Regions from separate parts of the Kocuria salina genome, predicted to be linked through region 1. Evidence: riboswitches for the same ligand, from Rfam matches in the RefSeq annotation. Region 1 holds a riboswitch; each other region holds the start of a gene.
The links. A riboswitch is a leader RNA that binds a small molecule or an ion and turns the genes downstream of it on or off. The one in region 1 is predicted to bind cyclic di-AMP.

Region 2: it holds a riboswitch for cyclic di-AMP, as region 1 does, so the genes downstream of both, E7Z53_RS13915 (C40 family peptidase) here and E7Z53_RS06765 (C40 family peptidase) in region 1, are expected to answer to the same signal.
Region 3: it holds a riboswitch for cyclic di-AMP, as region 1 does, so the genes downstream of both, E7Z53_RS01840 (NlpC/P60 family protein) here and E7Z53_RS06765 (C40 family peptidase) in region 1, are expected to answer to the same signal.
Region 4: it holds a riboswitch for cyclic di-AMP, as region 1 does, so the genes downstream of both, E7Z53_RS19065 (C40 family peptidase) here and E7Z53_RS06765 (C40 family peptidase) in region 1, are expected to answer to the same signal.

The regions. Positions count from the first base shown of each region.
Region 1 is NZ_SSSF01000003.1:9,594-16,743, reverse strand. It holds gene E7Z53_RS06780 (sensor histidine kinase) at 1-669, opposite strand, end outside; gene E7Z53_RS06775 (response regulator transcription factor) at 735-1,454, opposite strand; gene E7Z53_RS06770 (DUF305 domain-containing protein) at 2,018-2,737, opposite strand; gene E7Z53_RS06765 (C40 family peptidase) at 3,056-3,718, opposite strand; cyclic di-AMP (ydaO/yuaA leader) riboswitch at 3,724-3,914, opposite strand; gene E7Z53_RS06760 (hypothetical protein) at 4,328-4,516, opposite strand; gene E7Z53_RS06755 (four-helix bundle copper-binding protein) at 4,515-4,925, shown strand; gene E7Z53_RS06750 (DUF305 domain-containing protein) at 5,150-5,857, shown strand; gene E7Z53_RS06745 (APC family permease) at 5,929-7,150, opposite strand, start outside.
Region 2 is NZ_SSSF01000007.1:56,908-64,057, forward strand. It holds gene E7Z53_RS13890 (cold-shock protein) at 1-373, shown strand, start outside; gene E7Z53_RS13895 (DUF3027 domain-containing protein) at 455-1,012, shown strand; gene E7Z53_RS13900 (MFS transporter) at 1,066-2,286, shown strand; gene serC (phosphoserine transaminase) at 2,283-3,422, opposite strand; gene E7Z53_RS13910 (metal-dependent transcriptional regulator) at 3,657-4,343, shown strand; cyclic di-AMP (ydaO/yuaA leader) riboswitch at 4,702-4,851, shown strand; gene E7Z53_RS13915 (C40 family peptidase) at 4,857-5,522, shown strand; gene E7Z53_RS13920 (C40 family peptidase) at 5,794-6,687, shown strand; gene E7Z53_RS13925 (hypothetical protein) at 6,819-7,085, shown strand; gene E7Z53_RS20830 (DUF4031 domain-containing protein) at 7,003-7,150, opposite strand, start outside.
Region 3 is NZ_SSSF01000001.1:402,924-410,073, forward strand. It holds gene E7Z53_RS01815 (DUF499 domain-containing protein) at 1-2,053, shown strand, start outside; gene E7Z53_RS01820 (AMP-binding protein) at 2,317-2,454, shown strand; gene E7Z53_RS01825 (AMP-binding enzyme) at 2,510-2,770, shown strand; gene E7Z53_RS20085 (hypothetical protein) at 2,805-2,936, opposite strand; gene E7Z53_RS01830 (hypothetical protein) at 3,028-3,318, shown strand; gene E7Z53_RS01835 (MBL fold metallo-hydrolase) at 3,542-4,780, shown strand; cyclic di-AMP (ydaO/yuaA leader) riboswitch at 5,457-5,642, shown strand; partial or broken gene E7Z53_RS01840 (NlpC/P60 family protein) at 5,756-6,148, shown strand; gene E7Z53_RS20675 (ATP-binding protein) at 6,224-7,150, opposite strand, start outside.
Region 4 is NZ_SSSF01000020.1:13,390-20,539, forward strand. It holds gene E7Z53_RS19045 (WecB/TagA/CpsF family glycosyltransferase) at 1-38, opposite strand, end outside; gene E7Z53_RS19050 (hypothetical protein) at 519-953, opposite strand; gene E7Z53_RS19055 (hypothetical protein) at 1,560-1,838, shown strand; gene E7Z53_RS20550 (hypothetical protein) at 1,835-1,963, shown strand; gene E7Z53_RS19060 (hypothetical protein) at 2,079-2,243, shown strand; cyclic di-AMP (ydaO/yuaA leader) riboswitch at 2,824-2,979, shown strand; gene E7Z53_RS19065 (C40 family peptidase) at 2,985-3,644, shown strand; gene E7Z53_RS19070 (DUF3105 domain-containing protein) at 4,381-5,028, shown strand; gene E7Z53_RS19075 (DUF305 domain-containing protein) at 5,025-5,708, shown strand; gene E7Z53_RS19080 (cytochrome c oxidase assembly protein) at 5,995-6,960, shown strand.

The sequences.
Region 1 (7,150 bases):
GGCGGCGTCCTGTTGGACGGCCGCGGCCGCCTGGGCTGCCAGCCGGCCCGGGTCCTGGAGGGTCAGCTGCAGATGGGTCATGCCTTCCTCGGCGGCGGTGAGCTGGCGGATGTCGCGGGCCAGTCGCTCCAGCCGGGCGATCTGGGCGTACAAGATGCCCGTGGTTCGTGCATCCCACTCGACCACTCCGTCCTCGATGCCCTCTAGATGTCCTTTGAGACTGGCCAGGGGGGTGCGCATCTCATGAGCCAGATCGGCCAGCATCTGGCGCCGGGTGGTGTCCACGGCGTCGAGCCTGGCCGCCATGTCGTTGAAAGACCCAGCCAGGGAGTCGAACTCCGCGCCCAGGCTGGTGGAGGTGACACGCACGTCGTAGTTGCCGGCAGCCACCTCCTGGGCGGCGGTGCTGAAGGAGACCAGGGACCGCCCGATCGTGCGGTAGAGGTAGAAGGTGAGCATCCCGGCGATGTAGAGCGCCGGGAGCCCCCCGATGGTCAGGGCGGTGAGGCTCACCGAGCGGAAGGCGTCCTCCAGGTGCACCAGTCCGGTGGCCTCATCGGCGTGGCCGGCCTCGATGAGCTCGTGATAGAACATGTTCGGCCCGACCAGCACCGCGGTGATCACCACGATGATCAGCCCGATGGCCAGCACTGCGGTCTGGGCTAGCATCAATCGCACCGTCAATGGGCTCCAGGACAAAGACCAGGCCCGGGTCCGGTCGGAGACGGCGGCGCTCATCGCCCGGTGCCCATCCGGTAGCCGATCCCGCGGATCGTGTGGATGAATGTCGGCCTGGTGGCTACGTCGCCGAGCTTCTTGCGGATCCGTCCGATGTGCACATCCACCAGGTGCTCGTCCCCGGTCCAGTGCGTGTCCCAGACCATCTCCACCAGCTGCCGGCGCGAGAGCACCAGTTGGGGGCGGGCAGCCAGGCACAGGAGCAGGTCGAACTCGATCCTCGTCAACGCCACCGGTTCCCCGCCCAGGTGCACCTGGCGGGAGTCCCCGTCCACCACCAGGTCCCCGATCACCAGCCCCTGGTCCTGGCCCGCCGGCTCCGGGACGGGTGCGGACTGGGTGCGCACCCGGCGCAGCATGGCCTGCACCCGGGCCACGAGTTCGCGCGGGCTGAACGGCTTGGTCACGTAGTCGTCGGCTCCCATCGACAGGCCCACGATCTTGTCGACCTCATCATCCCGGGCGGTGAGCATCAGGACGTGGCAGTCCGAGAAGGTCCGCACCTGACGGCACACCTCGATCCCGTCGATCCCCGGCAGCCCGAGGTCGAGCACCAGCACGTCCGGGGCGAAGTTCCGTACCGCGGCCACCGCCTCCGTGCCGTCGTGGCGCATCACGACCTCCAGCCCGGCCTTGCGCAGATAGTCCGCGATCAGCTGCGCGAGGTCGACCTCGTCGTCGACCACCAGCACACGTCCGGTGAGCGGATCCGTCATCTGTCCTCCCGGTACTGATCGCTGTGACATGAACACTGTGCTGCGAGCCCCAGCGTCCCAGGGCGACCGTGTCTGAGGCCTCGGAAACGAAACAGGGGGGTGGACTCGTCGTGGCCGGGCTCACCGGTGAACCGGTGGTCGCTGTGGCTAACGATCCCCTGCACCGGGCCGATGAGAGGGATATCGGACACTGAGAAGATCGCGTGTCGCCCCTCCACGAGCCCGGACAGACGCAACACGGCCGGGATCCGGCCACCACCACCGGGCGAGGGGACTCCGGTGGTCTCGGCCATCTCGGTGACGGTGCGCGCGCTGGAGGAACAGGACCCCAGGCGAGGGGGAGGGGGGCCGTGTCCTGAGGCAAGAGGGCGCGGTGCTGCCAAACCTACGGTTGGTCGGTGACCGTTCGGGGTGCTGCTGACTGCGCGAAGGGTGCGCGCCCATCGGGTGCCGCGTCGGGGATCACCGCACTGGACTGGACTGGCTGGAACGGGTCGACGGGGACCATGACATCCCGGTGTCGGCCCGTTCCAGTCGATGACGGCCCAGCTCGTGGTCCTGGATCAGGCCGCGAACCACTCCTCCAACCAGCCCTGCATGAGCTCGATCTCCGCCTGCTGGTCCTCGATCATCTTCTCCGCCATGGCTCGCAACTCGGGGTCGGTGCCCATCTGCAGCTCCATCTCGGCCATCTCGAGAGCCATCTGGTGGTGGGCGATCATCTCTTCGAGGAAGGCCTTGTCGAACTCATCCCCGGACCGTTTCGCCAGCTCTTCGAGGCTCATGCCGTCCATGCCGTCCATGCCGTCCATGCCGTCCATGCCGTCCATCTCGCCCATCATGGCGCCCTGCATGTCGGCATTCATGCTCTGGCCATGGCCGCCATGGCCATGGCCGTGGACGTGGTGCCCGTGGCCGTGGTGGTGGCCGTGTCCATGGTGGTGGTGTCCCGGGGTGTTCTCGGCGGCCAGCCGCTGGGCCGCTGCTTCCAGTTGCTGGATCTCCTCGGTCTGGGCCTCGATGATCTTCTCCGCCAGGTCACGGATTTCGGGACGCTCGGACTTCTGCAGGGCCAGCTCGGCCATGTCGGTGGCACCTTGGTGGTGGGGGACCATCATCACGGCGAAGTGGCGGTCGTGGTTCATGTGCCGCTCAGCGCCCGTCTGTGCGGAGGCGGAGGCAGGCTGGTGCGTCGGGGACGCGACCGCCGCGGTCGCCCCGGCACCGCTGAGGGCCAGCGCCAGGGCCGTCCCGGCGGCCAGGTGCTTGAACGTCGACGTCATGACGAATCTCTCTTTCGCAGCAGCCCGTACTGGACCTGCACATCGTGGTGTTTGCTCTGTTCAGCCTCGGGTCGAGGCGGACCGATCCATCCACGGTAGCCCCGCCGCAGCTGGCTTCGCCGGGCTGGGAGGGCTGGGCGGTAGATCTTCACTGAACCTTCAAGAGCGGGCCCATCAGGCGGCCAGATCGGGGTGTTCCCCGGCGGTGGATGGGTGCAGGCATCTCCGGTTCTGACCGACCGATCCTGGATGCTGATCAGGTGGGGGGCACACCCGCCGCCCGCCACGAGCGGCATTCGTGGCGGACGGAGGGTTGGCTCAGCGGAAGGTGACGTAGCCGACCGTCGGCATGGCATTCACGCTGTGCACGAAGGTGCCCTGGGTGGGATTCAGCGCGGAGATCATCTTGCCGCCACCAAGGTAGATCCCGATGTGGGCCCCGCCGTTCTGGACGACGAGGTCGCCAGGCTGCGGGTCGGTGGTCAGGGTGCCGGCCGCCCACTGCTGCTGGCTAGTGCGGGGGAGGTCGATGCCCTGCTGGGCGTAGACCCACTGGGTGAAGCCGGAGCAGTCCCAGGCGCCGAAGTCCGTGCCGCCCCAGACGTAACCGGTGCCGGCTCCCTGCATCGCTGTGCCCACGATCCCGGAGGCGCCGGTAATTTCGGTGATGTCCGCCGATTGGGTGGACACCGCCACGGCCGATGTAGCCTGCTCGGGCGCGGCCGGGGCCTGGGAAGAGGCGGTGGAGACGGTCTGCGGGGCGGCCGCGGGCTGGGAGGCCGCCGAGGTGTAAGTCGTCAGTGCGGACGCGGGGGTCGCGTAGGCGGGGGCGGTCTCTGCGGGGACCTCGGCGTAGGCCTGGGCCGGGGCGATGGAGCCGATGAGCACCGCACCGGCGGTGGCAGCGATCGTGGTGTTGCGCACGGCGTGAGAGGTGGTCTCGGCACGGTGGCGGGCAGCGTGGCGCTTGAAAACAGTCATGGGTGAGTTCCTCCCTTTGCCTACGAGGTGAGCTGTCGGATGCGGGTGGGAGACACCCGGCCGGCAGAGCGCACGCGCTCTGCCGGCTTAACCCCAAGGCCCCGGATCACCGGGACCGAAAATGGTTCCCCCGCTTCTGCCAAGCGATATCTCTTCAGGAACCTCGAGCACCGGCAGAATTCGGCGATGTGCACGAGGGCGCCGACCGGATCAGTCATCGGCACGCAGTGGACAGTAGCCCATCCATAACGAAAGTGTCACGTTTAGGTCACGGCCTGGATTCTCTCCTCAGTCGGGAGCGGGAAGCTGTGATTCCGGCCTCGGAAAAATACGCCCCGAGGAAGTGAAACCGTCACGCAGCAGGACCCGTCGCGTAGCTCACACCGGTCTTTCAAAGCGCTCTGACTAGGACACATGGCATGGTGGCGCGCGTTTCGCTGGACGCAGCCGACAGCGACAGGGCTCTGCAACCATGCGCAGTCTTCAGCGCGGGCCGGGCCAGCACCAAGATTGTTGGGGAGGATTTTCAAGGTGGCTCACAGTTTGGGAGGGCTTCGGAAGTGCCCTTCCGAGGCCTTAGGGCAGGGTTTCTTCATGAAATCTCCATATTCAGCCCGCTGCACCGATGTAGAGGCCAGGTAGTGAGGCGGGATCGCGGATTCTTGAGGCGTTGATCTTCATCAAATCTTCAAGCTTTCGGGTCGCGTCACACAGAATCGGCAGTTTACTGTCGATGACATGGCGGGCTGGCTCCGGCCGGTTCGTCTCCTCGACCGAACCGACGAAGGAGCAAGCCATGACCCATCACGTGAGCGCGATGCTGGAGACCTACCCGAAGGACCTCGGGGGAGTGGACCAGGGCAAGCTGGCGGCCTGTATCGAGGCCTGCTTCGAGTGCGCCCAGACCTGCACCGCTTGTGCCGATGCCTGCCTGTCCGAGGACATGGTCGCCGAGCTGACCAAGTGCATCCGCACCAATCTCGACTGCGCGGACCTGTGCGAGGCCACCGGGCGGGTGCTCTCCCGGCACACCGGCTACGACGCGAACATCACCTTGGACGCGATCCGGGTCTGCCAGATGGCGTGCAAGGCGTGTGCTGATGAGTGCGAGCAGCACGCGGACATGCACGAGCACTGCCGGATCTGTGCTGAGGCCTGCCGTCGCTGCGAGGCCGCCTGTGCGGCACTGGTCGCCTCCCTGGGCTGAGCCCAGACTCGCGCTGACCCACGGACGCCGATGACCGGCCTCCGTCGGTGAAAGAGGAGCCTGATGGGCTGATCGGGCGTGCCCGGATGCGGGTTCCCTCTTCCCCCCGCCCCTTGTTCAGTACAGCTCTGCCCGCGCGGTTTGTTCACGCGCAGGGTACGGGGCTGATGACCGAGCCGGCACCTCGGGGTCGAGCTCCTTCATTGCGGAAGAGAGACATCATCATGCGTTCCATCCAGTTCCCTGGCCGTCGCACGGCGGCCGCCGCCTCCACCGTTGTCGTCGCCACGGCCCTGTGGGGCGGGGCCAGCGCCCCAGTGTTCGCCCACGGACAGGTGACCACCCCGGTCTCGTCCCACGCCCAGGATCAGGCCCCGGAGGACATGCTCGGCCCCGATCCCACCTCCCCGACCGCCTACGAATTCGGTGAGACCCTGGCCGGTTTGGAGGGCGAGCAGCTGGAGGTCACTTTCCTGGCCGAGATCATTGGCCACCACCAGGCCGCGATCGAGATGGCCCAGCTGGAGCTCGAGCGCGGGACCAGCCCGGACATCCGCACCCACGCGGAGAACATCATCGCCAGCCAGCAGCACCAGATCGACCAGTTCACCACCTGGTTGGAGGAGTGGTACGGGTTGACCCCGGAAGAGGCCAAGGCTCAGGCCCCGGAGGAAGCACAGGAGGAGATGAAGATCCTGGAGGAGGAGACCCGGATGATGGTCGAAGAACTGGCCGCTGTTGAGGCTGGCGAGGACTTCGACGTCGCTTTCGTGCAGAAGATGATCCCGCACCACAACGGCGGGATCGTCGAGTTCCTCGAGCTGCAGTCCCGCGCTGATCATGCTCAGCTGCGGGTGGCCTCCAGCGCTGGGATCACCGCGCAACAGGCGCAGATCGCGGACTTCCGCACCTGGCTGGCCGGCCAGAACTGAACGAGCACGCTCATGGTGAGGGGCCCGTCCACCGACGGGCCCCTCACCGTGAGCCGGTCGCGCGACCGGCTTCAGGGGTGAGTGTGGGGCTGCTGCCCGGTGCTGTTCGCCCCGTCGCGCCGGCGGACGACGACCCACTGTGCGACGACGATGATCAGGGCCACCACGGCGGTGACCACCAGGGTGAACGGGTCCGACTGGGCCTTCAGCAGCACGAACGGCACGAGCACCGCGGCGTCGAGCAGGATCGCGATCCCGGGGATCCAGGGCTTGGCCCCGACATCGTCCTTGAGGTGGCGCAGGATGCCGAGGTGGATGGCGATGTCCATGGCCAGGTACAGGATGGCGCCGAGGGAGGCGATCTGGGACAGGTCGAAGAACGCGGCCATCAGCATCGCCAGCCCGGCCGTGATGTAGAGGGACTGGTGACCCTCCTGCCCCGGCAGCCCGGGGGCCTGGCCCATGTCGCGGAGCATGTCGTAGAGCTTCGAGACCGAGAACAGGCTCGCGACCAGTCCCGACAGCGTCGCGACGACGGCGATCACCACGGTCAGCGTCACACCCCAGGCGCCGAACATCGGCTCGGCCGCCTCGGCCAGGGCGTAGTCCCGGGCCGCCACGATCTGCGGCACGGTCAGGCTGCCGGTGACCGCGACGGTGATCAGCAGGTAGAGCACGGTGCATAGGGCGATGGAGATCATGATGGAGCGGCCGATGTTGCGCTGCGGCTGCTGCAGGTCCGCGCCCTGGTTGGTGATCGTGGTGAAGCCCTTGTACGCCAGGATGCACAGGGTGGTCCCGGCCAGGAAGCCCAGCCAGCCCGCCTCCGGTGGGGTGCGGTCGGCGGCGGTGAACAGCCTGCCCAGGGAGGACACCCCTGCCGCGAGGATGCCCGCGACCGCCAGCACGGCGATCCCGACGATCTTGATTGCCGCGGTCACCGTGGCGGAGCGCTCCACCCACCGGTTGCCCACCAGGTTGACCAGGGCGGCGGCCGCGATGGCCACCACCGCCAGCACCGGCACCCACACCGCGGAGTCCTGCAGGCCGAAGGGGCGCAGCAGGTAGGAGGCGAAGGTGCGGCCCAGCAGGGACTCGGCCAGGATCATCGACACGTACATGAACAGGGAGAAGGACCCGGCGAGAACCCCGGGGCCGTAGGCGGCCTTGAGTAGCATCGCGATCCCGCCGGAGGACGGGTTGGTGGCCGAGTAGCGGATGTAGGAGTAGGAGCTGAACGCCACGACCACGGCCCCGGCGAGGAACGCCCAGGGCACCCAGCCCCCGGCCAGC
Region 2 (7,150 bases), on a different contig from region 1:
CAAGGTCAAGTGGTTCGATGCGAAGAAGGGCTTCGGCTTCCTGGCGGCCGACGACGGCCAGGAAGTGTTCCTGCCCTCCTCGGCGCTGCCCTCCGGTGCCACCACGGTGAAGCCGGGCACGCGGATGGAGTTCGGGGTGGCCCAGGGTCGGCGCGGCGCGCAGGCGCTCTCCGTCCGGATCCTCGACCGGACCCCGTCGGTCGCGAAGAACGTCCGCAAGCCCGCCGACGAGATGGCGGTCATCACGGAGGACCTCATCAAGCTCCTGGACGAGATGTCCAACGGGCTGCACCGGGGCCGCTACCCCGACTCAGCGCACGGGAAGAAGATCGCGGCCATCCTGCGCACGGTGGCCGACAACCTGGACGTCTGAGGCCGCCGCGCCGTTGCCGTCCACCGATCCCGAGCAACCACCCGCCGGCCCCCGCCGGCACCCACCCGAGGGAGACCAGCAGTGACCGAGGAGACCGTCCAGGACGCGCCCGCCGAGGCCGTGCCGCCGGCGCCCGAGCAGGCGGCACCGGTGGCGGCGGCGCCCCGTCGTCGCCGGGCCCCGAAGCAGGACCCCCTGCTCGTGGCCGACGTCGCCACGGCTCGCGCCGGGGTGGAGCAGATCGCGGAGCCCTCGCAGATCGGCGCCGGTCACCGGGTGACGGTGGAGGAGGACCGGCTGGTCGTCCACCACTTCGAGTGCACCCTGCCCGGGTACCGGGGCTGGAACTGGTTCGCGAGCCTGGCCCGCGCCCCGCGCAGCAAGGCGGTGACGGTCTGCGAGGTCGGCCTGCTGCCGGGGGAGGATGCCCTGCTAGCGCCCGAGTGGGTCCCGTGGTCCGCCCGCGTCAGCGCCGAGGAGAAGGCCCAGGAGGAGCAGGACCGGGCCGAGGACGAGGCCGGGGAGACCGCGGCGGCCGGCGGGCCCGAGGGCTCCGGCGGCGCCCCCGACGGCGAGCCGGCGTCCGGTGACCGGGCCGAGGACATGCCGGTCCCGCCGCAGGAGGGCGAGGAGCTCTGACCGTCCCGCCGGGGACCGCGAGGACGGACGAGGCCCCGGAGCCCGCGCGCGGGATGTTCCGGTCCTTCCGGTTCCGCAACTACCGGCTGTGGTTCCTGGGCGCGCTCGTGTCCAACATCGGCACGTGGATGCAGCGCACGGCCCAGTCGTGGCTGGTCTTCGACGAGCTCTCGGACCACGACGCCACCGCCATGGGCGTGGTGACGGCCCTGCAGTTCCTGCCCCAGCTCTTCCTCGCGCCCTGGGCCGGCGTGCTCGCGGACCGGCTCGACCGGCGGCGCCTGCTGCTGTGGACCCAGACGGCCATGGCGGTGCTGGCGGCCGGTCTGGGGGCGCTGGTCCTGGCCGACGCGGCCACCCTGTGGCACGTCTACGGCTTCGCCCTCGCCCTGGGCGTCGTCTCCACCCTCGACGCCCCCGTGCGCCAGACCTTCGTCTCGGAGATGGTCGACGACGCCTACCTCTCCAACGCCGTGGCCCTGAACGCGACCTCGTTCAACGCCGCGCGGATGATCGGGCCCGCGGTGGCCGGCGTGCTCGTGGCCGCCATCGGCTCGGGCTGGGTGTTCCTCCTCAACACGCTGACCTTCGGCGCGATGCTCGCCGCCGTCCTGGCGATCCGCGCCGACGAGCTGCGCGGGATGCCGCGCTCCGGCCGGGGGCGGGGCCAGATCCGGGAGGGGCTGGCCTATGTGGCCGGCCGCCCCGACATCGTGGCGGTGCTGGTGACCATCTTCCTCATCGGCACCTTCGGGCTGAACTTCGCGGTCTTCCTGGCCGCCATGGCCGGACCCGAGTTCGGCCGGGGCTCGGAGACCTTCGGGCTGCTCAACTCGGTGCTGGCGGTCGGCACGGTGGCCGGGGCCCTGCTCTCGGCCCGGCGCCGCAGCGCCCGGCTGCGCTACGTCTACGGGGGCAGCGCCGTCTTCGCCCTCAGCTGCCTGGGCGCGGCGACGGCGCCCACCCTGCCGCTGTTCGCGCTGTGGCTGGTCCCCTGCGGGCTGTCCTCCCTGACCATCATGACCACCGCCAACGCGTACGTGCAGTCCACCACCTCGCCGGTGATGCGCGGACGCGTCATGAGCCTCTACATGGCCATCTTCATGGGCGGCACCCCGATCGGGGCGCCGGTCGTCGGCTGGATCACCGATGCCCTCGGGGCCCGCTGGGGCATGGGGGTCGCCGTGGCGGCGGGACTCGGCGGGGCCCTGGTGGGCTTCGTCGTCTGGCTGCGGCTGCGCGCGGAGCGCTCCGCGCCCGAGAACTCCGGCTAGCGCCCGGCTCCTCCGCGGAGCTGCTCGACGACGTGGTCCAGGCAGGCCAGCAGCCGGGCGACGTCCTCGGGCTCGATGGAGACGAACGTGGCGATCCGCAGCTGGTTGCGCCCCAGCTTGCGGTAGGGCTCGACGTCGACCACGCCGTGGACGCGCAGGACCGCCGCGACGGCGGCCGCGTCCACGGCGGCGTCGAAGTCCACGGTGGTGATCACGGTGGAGCGGTCCTCGGGGCGGGCCACGAAAGGGGACGCGAAGGACGAGGCCTCGGCCCACCCGTAGACCAGGTCCGAGGAGGCCTTCGTGCGGGCCGCGGCCCAGGTCATGCCGCCCTGGTCGTTGAGCCAGCGGACCTGCTCGTCGAGCATCACCAGCGTGGCCAGGGCCGGGGTGTTGTAGGTCTGGTTCTTCCGGGAGTTCTCCAGCGCCGTGGTCAGCTGCAGGAAGTCGGGGATCCACCGCCCGGAGGCGCCGATCCGCTCGATCCGCTCGATCGCCGCGGGGGAGAACGCGCCCAGCCACAGTCCGCCGTCCGAGCCGAAGTTCTTCTGCGGGGAGAAGTAGTAGACGTCCGCCGCGGCCACCTCCGCGGCCATCCCCCCGGCGGCCGAGGTCGCGTCCACCAGCACCAGCGCGTCGTCCGCGATCCCGGAGGGCCGGTGCACGGGCGCGGCGACACCGGTGGAGGTCTCGTTCTGGGGCCACGCGTAGACGTCCACGCCCTCCTCCGCCCGGGCGTCCGGGCGGGTGCCGGGGGCGGACTCCACGATCGAGGAGGGCTCCAGGAACGGTGCGCCGTCGGTGGCCTGGGCGAACTTCGCGCCGAACTCCCCGAACACCAGGTGCTGGGCCCTCCGCTCGACCAGCCCGAACGCGGCGGCGTCCCAGAACGCGGTGGCCCCGCCCAGGCCCAGGAGCACCTCGTGGCCGGAGGGCAGGCCGAGGAACTGCGCGAGGCCCTCCCGCACCGAGCCCACGAGCTCCTGCACCGGCGCCTGGCGGTGGGAGGTGCCGAGCAGGCCGGCCCCGGCGCGCGACACGGCCTCGACCTGTGCCGGACGGATCTTGGAGGGGCCGGCGCCGAAGCGGCCGTCGGCGGGCAGCAGGTGCTGGGGGATGGTGACGTGTGCGGGCAACGGGCGCTCCCTCGTGGGTGACGTGCGGCGGGTGGTGCGCGACGGGCACGGCCGCCGCGGAGGCCGCTCGCGCCGTTCGCGACTCGGCCCATTCTGCCCCACCCGCGGACGGCGGGCCCCGCGGGCGCCTCCTCCCTCCGGGCGGCCGGAGGGCTCGCGCACTAAGCTCGTGCGGGAAGACCGGACCGGGCGGGATCCCCGGGCCGGGACGGCCGGACGAAGGATGACTGAGGCATGAGCGACCTGATCGACACCACGGAGATGTACCTGCGGACCGTCCTCGAGCTCGAGGAGGAGGGGATCACGCCGATGCGGGCGCGGATCGTCGAGCGCCTCGACCACTCCGGGCCCACGGTCTCGCAGACGGTGTCCAGGATGGAGCGGGACGGGCTGCTGACGGTGGGCCAGGACCGGTCGCTGCTGCTCACCCCTGCCGGCCGTGAGCGTGCGGTGCAGGTGATGCGCAAGCACCGGCTGGCGGAGCGGCTGCTCGCCGACGTCATCGGCCTGGACCTCGCCCAGGTGCACGACGAGGCGTGCCGGTGGGAGCACGTGATGAGCGAGCAGGTCGAGCGGCGGCTCGTGGACCTGCTGCACAGCCCCCGGTACTCGCCGTACGGCACGCCGATCCCCGGTCTGGCCGCCCTCGGGGTCGAAGAGAGCCCCGCAGCGGCGCACCCCTCCCTGCTCGACGCCGCCCGCCACGACCCGGACGGGTCGCACACCGTGGCGCTGCTGCCGGAGGTGGTCCAGGCGGACGCGGACCTCCTGGGCGTGCTGAGCGACGTGGGAGTGCTCACCGGGGCGGAGGTCATGGCCCGGGTGGACGGTCAGATCGTGCGCATCGAGGTGGCGGCCACGGGGCGGTCCGCGGAGATCGACCTGCGCACCGCCGCGGCCATCCGCGTCCTCGCTCCCTGAGGCGCCGCCGTCTCCCGGAGCGGGGCGGCGAACGGTTCTTCCCGGGTGTGGGGACGTTCACAAGCCACTTTCGGCCAGTCCGGCCCGAGCCGGACCCCGGAGGCGCGGCTTCCCTGGTGACAGGCGGATTCCCAGGGCGCTCGAAGACACTGCACAGCTCGTCACAGGTGCGAATTGATTCGACCTTTCCTCTCAATAACTACTCATTGAGACCCGCGGCGTTGTCCGGCTGTTATCTGTCGTGATCAAAACGTGACACTTCCGTAATCTGTCATGTACTGTTCAACGCGTGCCGATCACTGGTCGGATCGGCGCCCTCGGAGCACATCGCCGAATTCTGCCGGTGCCCGTGGCCTCTACACAGAAACTGCTTGGCAGAAGCGGGGGAACCACTTTCGGTCCCGGTGATCCGGGTCCTTGGGGTTAAGTCGTCAGAGCGCGTGCGTTCTGCGGCCGGGTGTCTCCCACCCGAATCCGACAGCTCACCTCGTAGGCAAAGGGAGGAACTCAACCATGTCGCTTTTCACGCTGAACGCTGCCCGCCACCGTGCCGAGACCACCTCGCACGTCGTGCGCAACACCACCATCGCCGCCGCTGCCGGCGCCGCGATGATCGGCTCCGTCGCCCCGGCCCAGGCCTTCGCCCAGGCTCCCGTCGAGACCGGCGCGGCCTACTCGGCCCCGGCCTCCGCCTCGCTGGCCGAGTACTCCTCGTACACCTACCAGGCCCCGGTCGCCGCGCAGCCCGCCGCTCCCGCCTACGAGGCCCCGGCCCCGGCCCCGCAGCAGACCGCCGCCACCTCGAGCGTCACCCCGCAGTCCACCGCCACCACCGAGATCGCCCCGGCCGCCGGCGGCGTCGTGGGCACCGCGATGTCCGCGCAGGGTGCGGGCTACGTCTACGGCGGCACCGCCTACGGCGCCTGGGACTGCTCCGGCTTCACCCAGTGGGTCTTCGCCCAGAACGGCATCGACCTGCCCCGGACCACCTGGTCCCAGTTCGCGGCGGGCACCCCCACCGCCAACCCGCAGCCCGGTGACCTCGTCTCGCAGAACGGCGGCGCCCACGTGGGCATCTACATCGGCGGCGGCAAGATGATCTCCGCCCTCAACCCGACCCAGGGCACCCAGGTCCACTCCGTCAACGCCATGCAGCTGGACGGCTACTACACCTTCTGATCCGGTCCGCCGCCCGCGACGACCCCGCTCGTCGCGGGCGGCACCCGATCACCCCCCACCCCGCACGCCGAGAACCGCTCTCCCGGTTCCCGGCGGTGCCTGCTGTCCGACCGGACGGCGCCCCCTCCTCCGCTCGCCGGCCGTCGTTCCCGATCCCGGAACGCACCCCTGCCGGACACCGGCCCACCCCGCGCACTGCCCGGGGCGATCCGTGCTGTCACCCGCGCCCTCCGGCAGGCCCGGCTCCGAAAGAAAGTCGTCTGAACTCCTCATGACCCGTGATCTGACCTCCTCGAACGGCATCGGCTCGCTCTTCTCCGGCAAGGCCCGCACCGTGGCCGCCGTGGCCGCCTTCTCCGGGCTGGCCCTCGCCACCACCGTCTCCGTGCAGGCCGCTCCGGCCCAGGACGCCTCCGCCGACGCCCCGCTGTCCGCCGTGGCCGCGGCCACCCCCGCCGCGGCGCCCGCCGTGTCCCTCGAGCCCGTCGCCCACGTGCAGAAGGTCGAGTCCGACCGGAAGTCCGAGAAGAAGGTCGAGAAGAAGGCCGAGCGGCAGAAGGTCGAGACCCCGGTCGTCGCGGCTCCCGCCGTGGCCGCTCCGGCGCCGAAGGCCGCCGCCGCGCCCGCCCCGGTCGCCGCCCCGAAGCCGGCCGTGCAGGCGGCTCCGGCCCCGAAGCCCGCCGCCGCGCCGGCCCCGAAGCCCGCACCGGTCGCCGCGCCGAAGCCGGCCGTGCAGGCGGCTCCGGCCCCGAAGCCCGCCGCCGCGCCCGCCCCGAAGCCGGCCGTGCAGGCCGCTCCGGCCGCCCAGCGCACCGTCACCCCGCAGAGCTCGGCCTCCGGCAAGGGCGCGACCATCTCCTCCGCCGCCATGGGCCAGCTCGGCGTGGGCCAGGACTGCACCGCGCTCGTCACCAACGCGCTGCGCGCCGCCGGCATCAACCACCACGGCTGGCCGGCCTCCTACCTGAGCCTCGGCACGCAGGTCTCCGCCGGCCAGGCGCAGCCGGGCGACCTCGTCTACTACGCCGACGGCGGCATGGGTGCGGCCCACATCGGCGTCTACATCGGTGGCGGCAAGGCCGTCCACGGCGGCTGGAACGGCGGCACGACCGTCATCGACAGCGTCAACGTGGGCTCCGGCCCCGTCTACGTCCGCGTGCGCTGACCGCACGCGAGAGCACCGCTTCGGGTGCGCGGTTCCTGGTCGGCCAGACGGGAACCGCGCACCCGCTGTCATCCCGGCGCCCACCGCGCCGGCCACCCCGGCGCCCCGGCGGCGGCCGATAGACTGGCCCCATGTCCACCGACTACAGCCGCAACGCCCGCACGAGCCTGGACCGCGAGTACGCCTACATGGCCTACGGCATGATCGGCGGCGCCGTGCCAGGCATCGTGGCCGGCTTCGTCGTCGCCGCGTTCGTGGGGCACGCCGCGATGTGGCTCTCGGTGTTCGGGGGCATCGGGATCGTGCTCGGCCTGATCACCGGGATCCTGCTCCACCGGAGGCGGCACGCTGCGGCCGTGACCGAGGACCGCCGGGAGCGCGGCGCAGCGCCGGAATGACGTGCTCCCGCAGCAGCGGGGCTAGGTCCGCGGGCAGCGCGCCGGGGGAGTCCTCGTCGACGGGC
Region 3 (7,150 bases), on a different contig from region 1:
TCTCTTCCAGGCGCCGAACGCCGAGGGGCTCACTGCGATCTCGGCCACCGCACGTAGCTTCGTGACGATGTACCGTACGAACAAGGAACTGTTTCCGCGCGATGCGACTACCCCCGGCGAGGAATACGAGAACCGTATTCGCGCTTCGTACCCGTTGCACCCTGAACTGCTCGACCGGCTCTACGAAGACTGGTCAACACTGGAACGCTTCCAACGTACCCGCGGGGTGCTGAAACTGGTGTCCTCGATTGTCCACGAGCTGTGGGTCTCCGACGATGCCGCGCCGCTGATCATGCCAGGGTATGTGCCGCTCGACGCAAGCACGGTCAACACGGATTTGACACAGTATCTCGAAGACCAGTGGAAGCCGATTATCGACTCTGACATCGACGGTCCCGGGTCGACAGCCGCTGAGATCGATAAAAGTCGTCCGGCGCTTCAAACGCGTCATGTCACGCAGCGCATCGCCCGCACGATTTTCATGGGGGCCGCGCCTCGTAGCAAGTCCAGCCGTAAGGGCCTCGACAAGCAGTACGTATGGCTCGGTACGGGCACTCCTGGTGACACGCTCGGCAACTTTGGTAGTGCAATCGACCAGCTCGCCCAGCGGTCAACGTACTTCTACGAAGAGCAGGGCCACTACTGGTTCGACACTCAGCCATCGGTAACGAAGACTGCGAGCGACTATGCCGAGCGACTCCGCGAAGACGTAGAGACGGTGTGGAATGAGATCGTTCAGCGACTGCGCGGCGAGGAACGCTCGCGCGGCGTGTTTGACCGTGTCCACATCGCGCCCGAGTCGAGCGCGGACATACCCGACTTGGAAAACACGCGCCTTGTGATTGTTCACCCCCGCCACGCTCGCCGGAAGCAAGATGGCGCGGATTCCGCAGCTCATCAGTGGGTGCATGATGCGATCGATTCGAAGGGGGCGAGTCAGCGCATCCACCGCAACACGCTCATCTTCCTAATGGCGGAAAAGAGCGAGCTAGAGAGCCTCGAAGCCGCGACCCGTAGCTACCTTGGGTGGAAGCGCGTTCAGTCAACGAGCGACTCGCTGAACTTGTCGGTGCAGCAACGCAAGCAGACCGACGACTGGGTGACCCGTCTCAATCAGACAGTGGCCGACCGCGTCCGCGGAACGTTTGCGTGGGCGCTGTACCCCGAGCAATTCGATCCGACGAAGCCGTTTGCGTTGATCGCTGACAAGGTGCCGGACAAGGCCGGGAGATCGCTTGCCGAACGCGTTTCAGCGAAGCTTAGTCGCGAAGACCAACTTGTCACCGACTTCGGTGCGCAGATCCTTGGCACGACGCTCCAGCAGGAACTCGTTGCGATGTGGCGTGATAAAGGTGAGATCACGGTCGGTGAGCTATGGGGCTACTTCACTCGCTACGTCTACCTGCCGCGTTTGGTGAGCCGTGACGTGCTTGATACGGCGATCCAAAACTCGTTGGGCACCGTTCTCGTCGAAGGTGAACGCTTCGCCATCGCGCGCGGCAAGGACGAATCATCTGGTCGGTACAGCGGTTTGATATTTCCTCCGCAGCATGATGCTTCCGTTCAGGTCACCGACAGTGTGCTACTCGTGGAGGCTGGTAGAGCGCAGACCCAGATCGATGCTGATCAGGAGCAGGCCCGTCGGGAGGCCAAAGAGGCCGCAAAAGCGGCGTCAAACTCGGGCACTACGACGCAACCCGATGGTTCTGACGGCACAAGTGTCGGCCCTGCTGACGTTATATGGAGCGGTGGCGGTTCGGATAAATCTGCTACGGAGGCTGGCCAGCAGTCGGGTGCCGAGTCGGTGCTGGAAGTAGCGGTCGCACGCTACTTCGGATCGGTGAAGGTCGACCCCGAGCGGTACGCACGCGACATCGGCAACGTGACTCGCGAGGTCATTGATCGACTCGCGGGTGCAGGAGCAAAGCTCGAAATCACCATTGACATCCAGGCCTCCAAGCCCGAGGGATTCGATGAGGCCGAGGTACGCACCATCGGTGAGAACGCACGCGTCCTCAAGTTCGACCCCAGCTCCGGCTTCGAAAAAAACTGAGCCCCACGATGGCCTGGATTTTGAAACGAATACACAGAGAACGGTGGCCTCGACGGCCGCGCCGCGACAGCGAGTGAGCGGGTCGAAAGGGACTGACGCACCCATAGGCGACATATTGACTTATCGGTGCATCAGTCCCCTCACCATGCCCCGCGCGGCAGCGATGATCCCTTGGCCATCGACGTATCGGTGGCCCACGCAGAGTGCGGTGTCCGCGATCTCGACGGCACAGAGGTCCCCTCCGGCAGATCGGCGAGCTGTGGGTGCGCGGCCCACTGCTCACGCAGGGGTACTGGAGCAATGCCAAGACGGCGAAGGCCATCACACGCGAGAGCTGGCTCAAGACCGGTGACGCCGCCGAAGTCGACGGCGACGTGATTCTCTACATCGCCGATCGCTAGGAGCGATACTCGCATCTCCGGCAGGGACAACGTGTACCCGGCCGAGGTGAAGAGCGTGCTTTACCAGCACCCGGAGGTCTTGCTGGCCTCCGGCGTCGGAGTTACCCGCCGGCGGTGGGAAGAGACCGCCAAGGCGTTCGTCATTCTCTCCTCCGAGTCCACGATGACGGCCGGCCAGCTCCGGGGCTTGCGCCGCGACCGGCTGGCCGCCTACAAGGCGCCCACCGACCTAGAGTTCCTCGAAGACCTGCCCCGCAACTCGACCGGCATAATCTCCGAGGAGAAGCTGCTGCCACCGCTGTCCGCCGAGGACTGAGGCCTCCCACTCCGGCGCAGGAGTAGACGATCCATCACCAGATCGCCCACCTCACCTGGACGGAGCGCGGCGTGCTCGAGCGGTTCGCCGCCGTGCCGGAGGGCGAGCGCATGCCGTGAATCGGTCCGCCCATGAGGGCGCCCATAATGGCCAGCGCCTCGATCATGGATACCTTCGCCCACTGCTAGGACGTCCGCGACGCTCTCAGCCTTCCCCCAGTCGCCTCGCACCGACTGCGGCACGTCGCCCACCTGAGCGTGGCCACCCGCGACTACGCCTTCATGCAGCGCCGATTGGACCCGCCGGCCGAGCCGTTCCGCGTCGAGCTCACCCACGAGGACGAGACCTGGACCTGGGGACCGGCAGAGGCGGCTCAGCGCATCCACGGACCGGCCCTGGACTTCGCCCTGCTCGCCACCCGGCGGCGGCACCGCCAGGACGGGAGCCTCGTCGCGGAGGGCCCCGACGCCGACGCCTGGCTCGACATCAACCATGCCTTCGGCGAGCGGCCGGGTCCGGGGCAGGCGCCGCTGTCGCCGGCGGACTGAGGCACCGGCACCTGTCCTTCGGACGCACCGCTCCGGACTGCCCGGCACTCGCACGGCAGGTCGCTCGTCCCGTCCACGGCACTAGCCTCCCCGACTGATCTGCAACAAGTCCTAATGCGGTTCGACCGGGTCTGATCAGAACCCTCAAATCCCCTGTCACCTGCGCGGACGCCCGCCATACTGGACGTTCATCCACGTCCTGCACCACACCTGGGGGATCACCATGTCCGCATCCGACCGCACGCCGCGCTCCTCGTCGGGGATCTCCCGCCGTCGCGCCCTGGGCCTCGCGTCCGCACTCGGGCTGTCGCCGCTCGCCGCCACCGCCTGCGCATCGGGAAGCGCGGCGTCGTCTGGCACGCTGAGAGCCTCCAGCACCGCCTCCGCTGTGGCGTCCGCCCCCGGCCGCGCCCCGGGGCGGGCCCCGCTGACCACCGACGCCACGAACCGGATCGTGCTGCTGGGCACCAGCGGCGGCCCGCCGTGGTGGAACGACTCCCACCGCGAGGGCGTGGCCTCCGCGGTCGTGGTCGGCGACAAGTACTACCTGGTTGACGCCGGGGACGGGGTCGGCAAGCAGATCAAGAAGGCCAAGCTGGGCACCTGGGACAAGGACATGCGCGGCCCCCTGGACGCCCTCGTGGCGATGTTCCTCACCCACCTGCACTCGGACCACATCTCCGACCTCTACAACATCCTCGGCACCGGCCTGCAGAACGGGGTGGCGATCCCCGACCGCGTCCTGGAGATCTACGGGCCGGGCAACCGCGGCGCCCTGCCGATCAGCTACCAGGGCGCGCAGATCCCGTCCGACCAGGTGGTCAACCCGGGCAACCCGACCCCGGGCACCCGGGAGACGATCGAGGCGATGATCAAGACCTTCGCCACCGACTTCAACGACCGCATCATCGACTCGGGCTACCCGCCGCCCAAGGACTTCTTCGCCGGCCACGACATCCAGCTGCCGGCCGAGCTGATCGACGACCCCAACGGGGACCCGCACCCGCGCATGCGCCCGGTGGAGGTCTTCGAGGACGACCGGGTGAAGGTGACGGCCACTCTGGTCCAGCACGCTCCCGTGTTCCCGGCGTTCGCGTTCCGCTTCGACACCGACACCGGCTCCGTGACCTTCTCCGGGGACACCGGGCCGAGCGAGAACCTCGTGGAACTGGCGAAGGGCTCGGACGTCCTCGTGCACGAGGCCATCGCCGCCGAGTGGGTGGCCCAGCGCCACCCCGAGCCCCGCGACGCCGCGGCCGAGGCCGAGTACCAGCACCTGATCGGGGCGCACACCACGATCGAGGATGTCGGGGGCATCGCCGAGCGCGCCGGGGTGAAGAAGCTCGTGCTCAACCACCTCGTGCCGGGCAACTGGCCGGTCGAGAAGTGGGAGAAGGCCGCCGAGAACTTCTCCGGTGAACTGGTCATCAGCGAGGACTTCGACGCCATCGCCATCGGCTGATCCGGTCGGCACCGCAGCACCGGCCGGCAGCTCAACTCCGCGGCGCCGACGAGCTGGCCCGAGCGGCGACCGCACGGGTCAGCTCCGCCATGTCCCGCATCTCGGGTGCGGCGGCAGCCGCGTCGCCGGCTGTCGTCGCATCAGGGAGCTCCGGGGCACGCACCGCGACGAACGTAGCGGCCCCCTGGCATGCGACGTCCGGCACGCATTGCGGCAGTGTCCGCAGAGGAGTCCGGCTGTGCCCGAGAATCACCACAGCACCAACAATTTTCCTTTTGTGAATTCTTGATCAAGCCCTGAAACACCCGAAGAAAACGCCCTTGTCCTCCTGAAGGAAAAGCACTGAGCGCGGACAGCCACAGGCTTTGTGGGGCTTTACTCCTCATTTGTCGCGCCCCGACACGGGCCCCATCACTGAACGTTCTGATCCACACCCGAGCGTGCTCACCCATCGTCTTCACTTCGATGGACCTCCAGGTCAAGAGCACTTTCGTCTCGAACTGAGCCTCCCCAACGGTCCCGATCGGCGCCCTCGACAGGCAACCTCGTCCGGATGCGGAGGTCCACCACTGGGTCGACAACAAACGTCGAGACACGCCCGTGATCAAAGCGAGACTTTTCCGTTATCTTTCGATTAGTGTTCTCTCCGTGCCGGTCGCCTCACCGATCGACATCCCCGTGCACATCGCCGAATTCTGCCGGTGCCCGGGGCCCCCAGACATATCGCTCGGCAGAAGCGGGGGAACCATGAACGGTCCCTCCCCCGGGACCTAGGGGTTAAGTCGTCAGGGCCCCCATCCTGACGACCGGGTGTCTCCCACCCGCATCCGACAGCTCACCTCGCAGGCAAGAGGGAGGACATCAATCATGCCCGTTTTCCAGTCCCGCATGCCCCGCCACCGCGCCCAGAACTCGTTCCGACTCGGACGCACCGCGATCCTGGCGGTCGCCGGCGGCGCCCTGGCGCTCGGCAGCGTGGCCCCGGCCCAGGCGGCCCCCGCGGCAGCCCCCCAGCAGCTGATCAGCATCCAGTCCCAGTCCGGCAAGGCCGCGACCATCGCCGCGGCGGCCAAGAACCAGCTCGGCGTGGGCCAGGACTGCACCGCCCTGGTCACCAAGTCCCTGCGCGCGGCCGGGATCAACCACCACGGGTGGCCGGCCTCCTACCTGAAGCTCGGCACTCGGGTCTCCGCCGCCCAGGCCCAGCCCGGCGACCTGGTCTACTACGCCAACGGCGGCATGGGCTTCGCCCACATCGCCGTGTACATCGGCGGCGGCAAGGCCGTCCACGGCGGCTGGAACGGCAACCAGACGGTCATCCAGACCGTCAACGTCGGCTCCGGCCCCGTCTACATCCGAGTGCGCTGACACTCCACGCAGGATGCGGGTGTGCGGTTCCCGTCCCGACGGGAACCGCACACCCGCGTCTCGTTACGGGGCGCCTCAGGACACCGAGAGGCGTCGGACTCCTTCAGCCGTGACCCTGTACCGGCGCTTGCGACTGGTGGGAGGAGCCGTAGCCTCGAGCATGCCACGGCCGATGAGCTCGTTGATCCGGCTCAGCGTCCGGCTGTAGGTCCATCCCAGGTGGGCGGCCACCGGTCGCGTGGCGTCCAGGCCCTCCGCACCCACAGCACGCAATACGGACTCCAAGTCTTCGTCCAGGACGATCGTCCCGCCGGGTCGAGGCGCCGACCTTTCGGGTGGGCTCGATGGGTCGACATCGGGCCCGGCCACTCGGGAAGACAGCGCGACGTCCGGTGAGAGCTGATACCGGGCATAACGTCTCCCGCCAGAACGTTCGGCCAGCCCCCGGTCCACGAGGTCAGTGAGTGCCGCGGTGGCTTCCCGACTGTCGAGTCCCCAACTGCGCAACCGCTCGTTGGACACCTCGGTGCCGTGGTGGAGCATCGCCAGGGCCATGTGCTGGGCATCGGTGAGGCCGGTGACGCCCAGGGAGGCGATCCATTCCACGGTGTCGGTGTCGAGAAGGGCATGCCGGGGAACGGTGACCTTGACGTGGCTCAGCGTGGCCTCGAACTCGGGCGGGGTCATGCCTGCAGCGCGCAGCGTCGCCATGATCCTGGGAATGCCCGACCCCCTGTTCTCGCAGACCACCTCGCGCCGGCCCGGGAGTTCGACGTCGGAGAGCAGACGAGCCAGCAGACCGTTGCGCGAGGACGTGATCTCGTCCGCGCCGAGCCCCCCGACCTCGACGCCGCCGTGAAGCGAACCCGGGTTCTTGACGACGAGCCGATCCGCATAGAGCTCGATCTGCACTTGGGTCCCCCTGGCCAAGGGCCCGTAGTCCCGGTGCATCAGGGCGTTGACCACGAGCTCGCGCACGGCTTCGAGCGGGTACTCGTACCG
Region 4 (7,150 bases), on a different contig from region 1:
TCGCCCCGCTTGTCCGTCTGAGTCTGGTACTTAAGCATGTGTTCCCCCACTGGCTCGGCAGTTGCTGCCTCATCGATTGTTGGTCGGCACGTTCGCCCACCGCCGTGGGACTCCCAGATCCTGATTGGCGCATGGGACACGATCCCGTGGGCGCAGCATTCGGGGACACCAGCCCGTATTCCCCCGAATACCCGCCAACATTCACGTTAGCAACGACGGGCCTCCCGGTGTGCCCCCACTTCCGGGTTGCGCCGTCCCCCAATATGTACCTATTTGCATTGATATGCCTCCGTGCATCCAGCGAGGTTGCGCCCTGCAGAGTGGATGCTCTATTGGCGTCAAGGCGCTGTGAGGTCGCGTTGGGCGGTCTCGTCGAGCCAGTGCTGACAGCGCTGGAGGAGCATGACGGTGAAAACCATCAAACCCATCGTGGTAGACGTATCCACGTCTCTCCCACCCAGGTGCAGTACCCCTTGCCCTGCTCGCCTGCTCCACAGGGCCTCGGCGAAGCCCAACCGCTAATCCACCACATGTAAGGCAGTGGGTGTTGTGTCCTGGATGCGCAACCCCGCCGGGGACAGCTGAGGGCCCTGCCAGACACAAGGCCCCTCAGCGTTGCGTGGTGATCGTGACCAGCGTGGTGGAACGGGATGTCGATCAGTCCTCGTCCTCGTCCTCGTCGTCGCTCTCGACAAGCTCGCCCCGGACTCCTTGCCCTCGGGGAGGGCGAAGGCGAAGAGGATAAGCCCGGCCACCGGGTCTACCCACGCCGCGCCGGTCAGCGGGAAGAGGATCAGCCCAGTCAGAGTGGAGACGGACAGCAGCGCGCAAATCCCGGTCTCGGCGGCACCAGCCAGGATCAGGTCGTCCCCCAGGGCCGTGCCGGCCTTCTTCTTGACCGCGACCAGCACCGGCATGATGACCAGCGAGAGCACCGGGATGATGATGCTCACCGGAGAGGGGTCGGGGGTCTTGCCCTCGGATTGCCAATTGAGGGCCCGCGAGCCAGTCTCGGATCCGTCGGATTCTTCGGTCCGGGCTACGTCGCTTCTCCACATTATCGACGGGTGCCCCAGCCTAAGGGGAGCAAAGACTGGGGCACCCTAACGCCCGTGCACGGGGTGATGAGAACGGGGTGTTCTCACTCGCAAACTATGCCCTCACCGGTCCGGAAGAACAGCCCGTACAGCTACCAGAGGGCAAGTTATGGGGAATCTTCACGCCATCTTGAGGAAAACTATACAAACGACTTCGAAGTCAAAGCGGGAATCCTACGCTGAGCAGGGGCCACACTGCCGTGGGTGTCCTGATGACGGGGGGTCACTTCACCCCGTGTTGGCGGGTGAGTCCATCACCGGTCACGGCGACGACGGAAAGACACCGCAACGAGAGCCCCGCAGACCGCGACATCAGGCCCTGGGAGCACGGTTGCTCCCAGCGGGAACCCGGCTTCCTCCGCTACTGTCGAGGACGACACCTCCCGGCGCCGCGGCGCGGCCTGAGCCTGACGCGGGGCTGTCCGGTGAGCCTGCCCGAGTACCCTGAGGAGCACGACCGCCGTGGAGACCGACCGGCTCAGATCGCTGTCCCCGCACGGATCCGCGGCACCACCGGCCGGACCCGACAACTTGCAGTGCTCCCGCAAGGGCTGCGGCGCGGACGCTGCGTGGCGGATCCGCTGGAACAACCCGCGCATCCACACCCCACACCACCGCAAGAGCTGGCTGGCGTGCCCCGACCACCGCGAGAACCTCGAGAGGTTCCTCCGCGCCCAGGGCTTCTGGAAGGACACCGTCCCGCTCGGCCAAGGCGGGCCCGCCGGGCAGGACCGACCGTGAGCGACGACCGGTTCCAGCTCAGCGGGAAATGGCTCGACTTCTCTCTGTGGGCCGGCGCCGCCGCGGCGGTCTCCGTGGACCTGGCCGACTGGCAGATGGACCGCAACGACCACCCCCTCGGGTAGGAGGCGGTCATTTCGCAAGGGCATGGCAGGCGTCGCCACGGCGAGGCGGATATCTTGTTGGCGTCTCGAGCGGCCGATGCCGTTGCCCGCTCGCCCCGCCGGTTGGAGGCCCCCTGTGAAGCGCACCAGCACCGCCCTCGTCCTGGGGTGCGCCCTGGTCCTGCCCGGATATACCGGCAGTATCGAGGAAGCAGCAGACGAAGCATCCTCCGGATTTCCCGTTGCCGCAAACGGAATCAACGTCTTGGAGGCGGCCGTGTCGATGCCGTCTGAACACTGACCCCCGGGCGTGCCCCTAAGGCCATGCAGTCGAATCACCTGCCGGCGAACACATCGATTCCTGTCCTGCCCTTGAGCGTGCCCGTTCTTCCTCTACACGCTGAAGGCATGAAGATTCGATGAAGAAATGTGCTTCGTTCGGATGGCGGATGGCGGATTACGGCAGATATGAGTGCGCGCTGAATTTATCCTCCCGATATTCTCCGAAGCCACCGCCCGAGAGCCTCGATCGCTTTTCTTACCCTACGCGCGTAAACCGCCCACCGCAGCCACCGGCGGTCTCCCAGTGCTGACAGGCCGCCGCAGGCGTGCCGAGGGTGTGCATCTTCGGGCCCACCAGGGACTCTCCCCGGCCACGCCCCCGCTAACGGTGAACACCCTGACGTTCCCGCTCGAAACGAAGCTCCGCTGGGTCGGGAACACGGTGCTGAGCACCCTCGGCAACCAAGGCGACCACCCGATCAGCGGCCGTGACCAAAACGTGACATTAGGGGGTGGGCCCTGTATCGTCCTCCGCGTGCCGAGAGCTGATCTTCTTGGCGCCCCCGTGGCACATCGCCGAGTTCTGCCGGTGCCCGGGGTTCCTGAAGAGAAATCGCTTGGCAGAAGCGGGGGAACCATTACCGGTCCCGGTGTACCGGGGCCTTGGGGTTAAGCCGTGCAGAGCGCGTGCGTTCTGCGGCCGGGTGTCTCCCACCCGCATCCGACAGCTCACCTCGTAGGCAAAGGGAGGAATCCACCCATGTCGCTTTTCACGCAGAACACTGCCCGCCACCGCGCCGAGACCTCCTCGCGCGCCGTGCGCACCACCACCGTCGTCGCCGCCGCCGGCGCAGCACTGGTGGGCTCCATCGCTCCGGCCCAGGCCTACGCCGAGATCCCCGCCGCCTCCGGGTCCTCCTATGCGGCTCCGGCCTCGGCGATGGCCGATCTGGCCTCCTACACCTACCAGGCCCCGGTCGCCGCGCAGCCCGCCGCCCCCGCCGACCAGGCCCCGGCCCCGCAGCAGAGCGCCGCCACCTCGAGCGTGAGCCCGCAGTCCACCGCCACCACCGAACTCGCCCCGGCCGCCGGCGGCATCGTGGGCACGGCCATGCAGGGTGTGGGCACCGGCTACGTCTGGGGCGGGACCTCCTTCGGGGCCTGGGACTGCTCCGGATTCACCGGCTGGGTCTACGCCCAGAACGGCATCGACATCCCCCGCACCAGCTCCCAGCAGATCGCCGCGGCCACCCCGACCGCCACCCCGCAGCCCGGTGACCTGGTGTCCCAGAACGGTGGCAACCACATCGGCATCTACATCGGTGGCGGCAAGATGGTCTCTGCGTTGAACCCGACCCAGGGCACCTTCGTCCACTCCGTCAACGCCATGCCCGTCGACGGGTACTACACCTACCGCTGAGCCGGACTCGCTGCTGCGGTGCCCCACATGGTCACCGCAGCAGATCCCCGGACCGCTCTCACCCGGGGCCGGACCGCCTCTACCTCACGCGCACCTGCTGCGCCCTTCACCTGCTGCGGGAGTGCTCCTCTCCGAAAGCACCCCCGTCGGACATCGGTCGTTTCGGTGACACCGTCCGGGATCAGGCCTGCACTGGGGCGGTGAGTGATGCGCTGGGCGCGGCCTGAACCAGTTTCCGCGGCTAACCGGCCGACCACTTGAGTCCGGCGCCCGCGTCTCCACCGTCCAGACCCAGACCGATGTCCTCGTCGACTGCTCCCCGGGGGCGCCCACATCGGGGTCCATCCCGGCGGCGGCGAGGCCGTGCACGGCGGCCGGAACGGCCACCAGGCGGTCCTCGACAGCGTCAACGTCGGCTCCGGGCCGGTCCAGGTTTGCCTACGCTGAGCCGGTTCAGGCATCACATACTCCGGGTGCGTCCTCTTTGAACGACCAGCAAGGAGTGCGCACCCGGTCCTCACATCCCGCCCCAGGCCTGGATCTTCTGCGTCGTCGCCGTTAGCCACCGAGGACGCGCCTCTCCTGCGCTCGAGGATGCACACTCGCCGACATGTCCAGGAGTGGATGGTGGACGATCTTCCGAAGAAGGCCTTGCAGGAAAGGCTCAGCGCAGTGAGCTACTGTCCTGCCCGTTCATGAGGAGCAAGACCCTTTTTGGGCCTTTCAAGGAGGACGCATGGCTGGCGGTACGGACCCGGAGCGGGCGCGGCAGCAACGTGCTGCGCTGCTGGATCAGCACTGGGCGGCCGATGCCCGGGCCACCCGCAGGCGGCGGCTCCTGGCGGGCGCGGGCGCGGTGACGGCTGTCGCGGCGGTCGGGGCCCTGGTGACGGTGGCGGTGATCAACGATCCCCCGCCCCAGGCGCGGGAGGACATCGAGATCGCCGGGCTGCAGACCTACGAGGGCCTCGGCAACTCCCACGTGGAGACCGCGGTGGACTACGAGCAGTCCCCCCCGGTGGGCGGGGACCACGCCAGTGACTGGCTCAACTGCGGGGTCTACACCGAGCCGGTGCCCGAGGAGAACGCCGTGCACGCCTTGGAGCACGGGGCCGTGTGGGCCGCCTACGACCCCTCCGCCCTGTCCGAGGACCAGGTGGCTGAGTTACGCCAGGCCGTCCCGGACACCTACGTGGTGCTCTCCCCCTACGAGGACCTGGGCGCCCCCATCATGATCTCGGCGTGGGGGGCTCAGGTCGCCCTGGACTCCCCGGAAGATGAGCGCCTGGAGCAGTTCGTGACCAAGTACTGGCAGTCCCCCGACGCCCCGGAGCCCGGGGCATCCTGCACCGGCGGCATCGATGCCCCCAGCCGGGTCGCATGAGCACCAGCACCACCGGCGCCGCCTCCAGGAGCTCGGCAGGGCACCGGGGACGGTGGGTCCTGCTGGTGCTGGCGGCCGTGCTGTTGGTGGCGGCCGGCTGGGCGGTGGGGCAGCTGAGCGCTCCGACGTCGTCCACCCCGGCGGAGGGCAGCCCGGAAGCCGGGTTCGCCCGCGACATGCAAACCCATCACCTGCAGGCGGTGGAAATGAGTTCCTTGGTCCGTGACCGTACGGAAGACCCGGAGATCCGCCGGTTGGCATACGACATCTCCCGCACCCAGCAACAACAGGCCGGGCAGATGTACGGCTGGCTCTCCGTGTGGGGATTGCCCCAGGCCTCATCCCAACCGGCCATGGCCTGGATGGACGACGGCGACCAGAACCACACATCCATGCCCGGCATGGACTCCACGAGCCCTGGTCCGGACGCGCGAATGCCGGGCATGGCCACCGCCGAGCAGCTGGCCGAGCTGGAGGACGCCCAAGGCCAGGAGGCCGAACGGCTCTACCTCGAGTTGATGATCCCCCACCACCAAGCCGGAGCAGCCATGGCCCAAGCCATCCTGGAGCACACTGACAACCCCGTGGTGACCTCTCTGGCGCAATCGATCGCCACCAGCCAGACCTCGGAGATCAAGTACATGGAGGACCTGTTGGAGAAGCGCCGCAACCCATCATGATCTCCGTTCGCACGCCAGGATCAGCACCCGTGGCCGGGTCCGCGCAAAAGCTGACGGGCCCAGACGTGAACCGGTTCCCATGCTCGGCCCAGCTGTGCGCCGGGGACCGGAATCCACCGGGGCTCTTCGGCCCCGATCCCCAATATCGCGGGCAGGTCCGGGGAGAGGCCGGCGTGGCAGGCCCGTCCCTCCTGGACCGGTCCTGGGCTCAGGGCCCGATCCGGACCTCGGGACCGTTCTGTGGCATGCAAAAATGTCCTCATGGCAGTCGATGCTTTCCGTGACCATGGTTGACCGCAACATGGCCGGGCCGGTCTGGGTCCCGTCCGAGCCGCCGAGCTTGGAGAACTTCCTGGCCCCCACGTTGCAACCAATTCCACTCATCCCGGCCATCGCGCTGGTGCTGGCTGTGTTGTATTTGGTCGGAGCGGCCCGGCTGTGGAGGGCACGCCGGCGGTGGCCGGTGTGGCGGACCCTGTGCTTCTTCGCCGGGTGCGCGGTCACAGCGGTCATCATGGGCGCGGGAATTGAAGGCTACGGGTTGCGCATGTTCTCCGTGTTCATGTTCCAGCAGCTGACTTTGATGATGTTCGTTCCCGCGCTGCTGGTCCTGGGCAGCCCGGGCACTTTGCTGCTGCGGGCTGCACCCCATCGCGGGCCCGGCGCCGTGGTGCTGCGCCTGGCCCTGTGGGGGTTGCGTTCGAGGTGGGGCAGGCTCGCCATCCATCCTGCCTTCTTGGTTCCGTTGTTCCTGGTCAGTTTCTACGGGGTGTATCTCAGCGGACTTGACGACCGGTTGCTGCCCACCTGGTACGGCCACATCGGGCTGGAACTGCTGTTCTTGGCCTCCGGGATCCTGTTCACGATCCCGTTGCTGTCGGCCGACCCGTTGCCGGCCAAACAAACCTACGGCAGTCGCTTGGCCGACATCGTCCCCGAGATGCCGTTGCACGCCTTCTTCGGCGTCATCGTCATGATGGCTCCGCTACCCGTCGTGGAGTTTTTCGCCACCCCGCCAGGCAGCTGGAACCTTGACCCGATGGCCGACCAGGTCCTGGCCGGCTCGTTGGCCTGGTCCTACGGTGAATTGCCGTCCGTGCTGATTCTGCTGTTCATCATGAGCCAGTGGCACCGCGAGGATGCGCGCAACGCCGGCCGCGAAGAGGCCGAGGCCGCCGTCAGAGGCACCCCGGATTTGGATGCTTACAACGCCTACCTGGATCAGTTGCAGCAGCGCACCGAGGACCGCTAACCCCTATGTGGACCGGCTGACGTCACCGGAAGCCGGCTGGGACGGCCAGGGACGCCGACACGACCCGCCGCCCCCAACCGTTCCCAGGTGCGTGGCCTGCCGGTGGCCTGCAGGGTCCTATGGGACCAGGAGAGGCCGTCCAGGGTGTGGAAGACCCGGGCGCCGACCATCTCGGCCAGTTCTCGGCCTG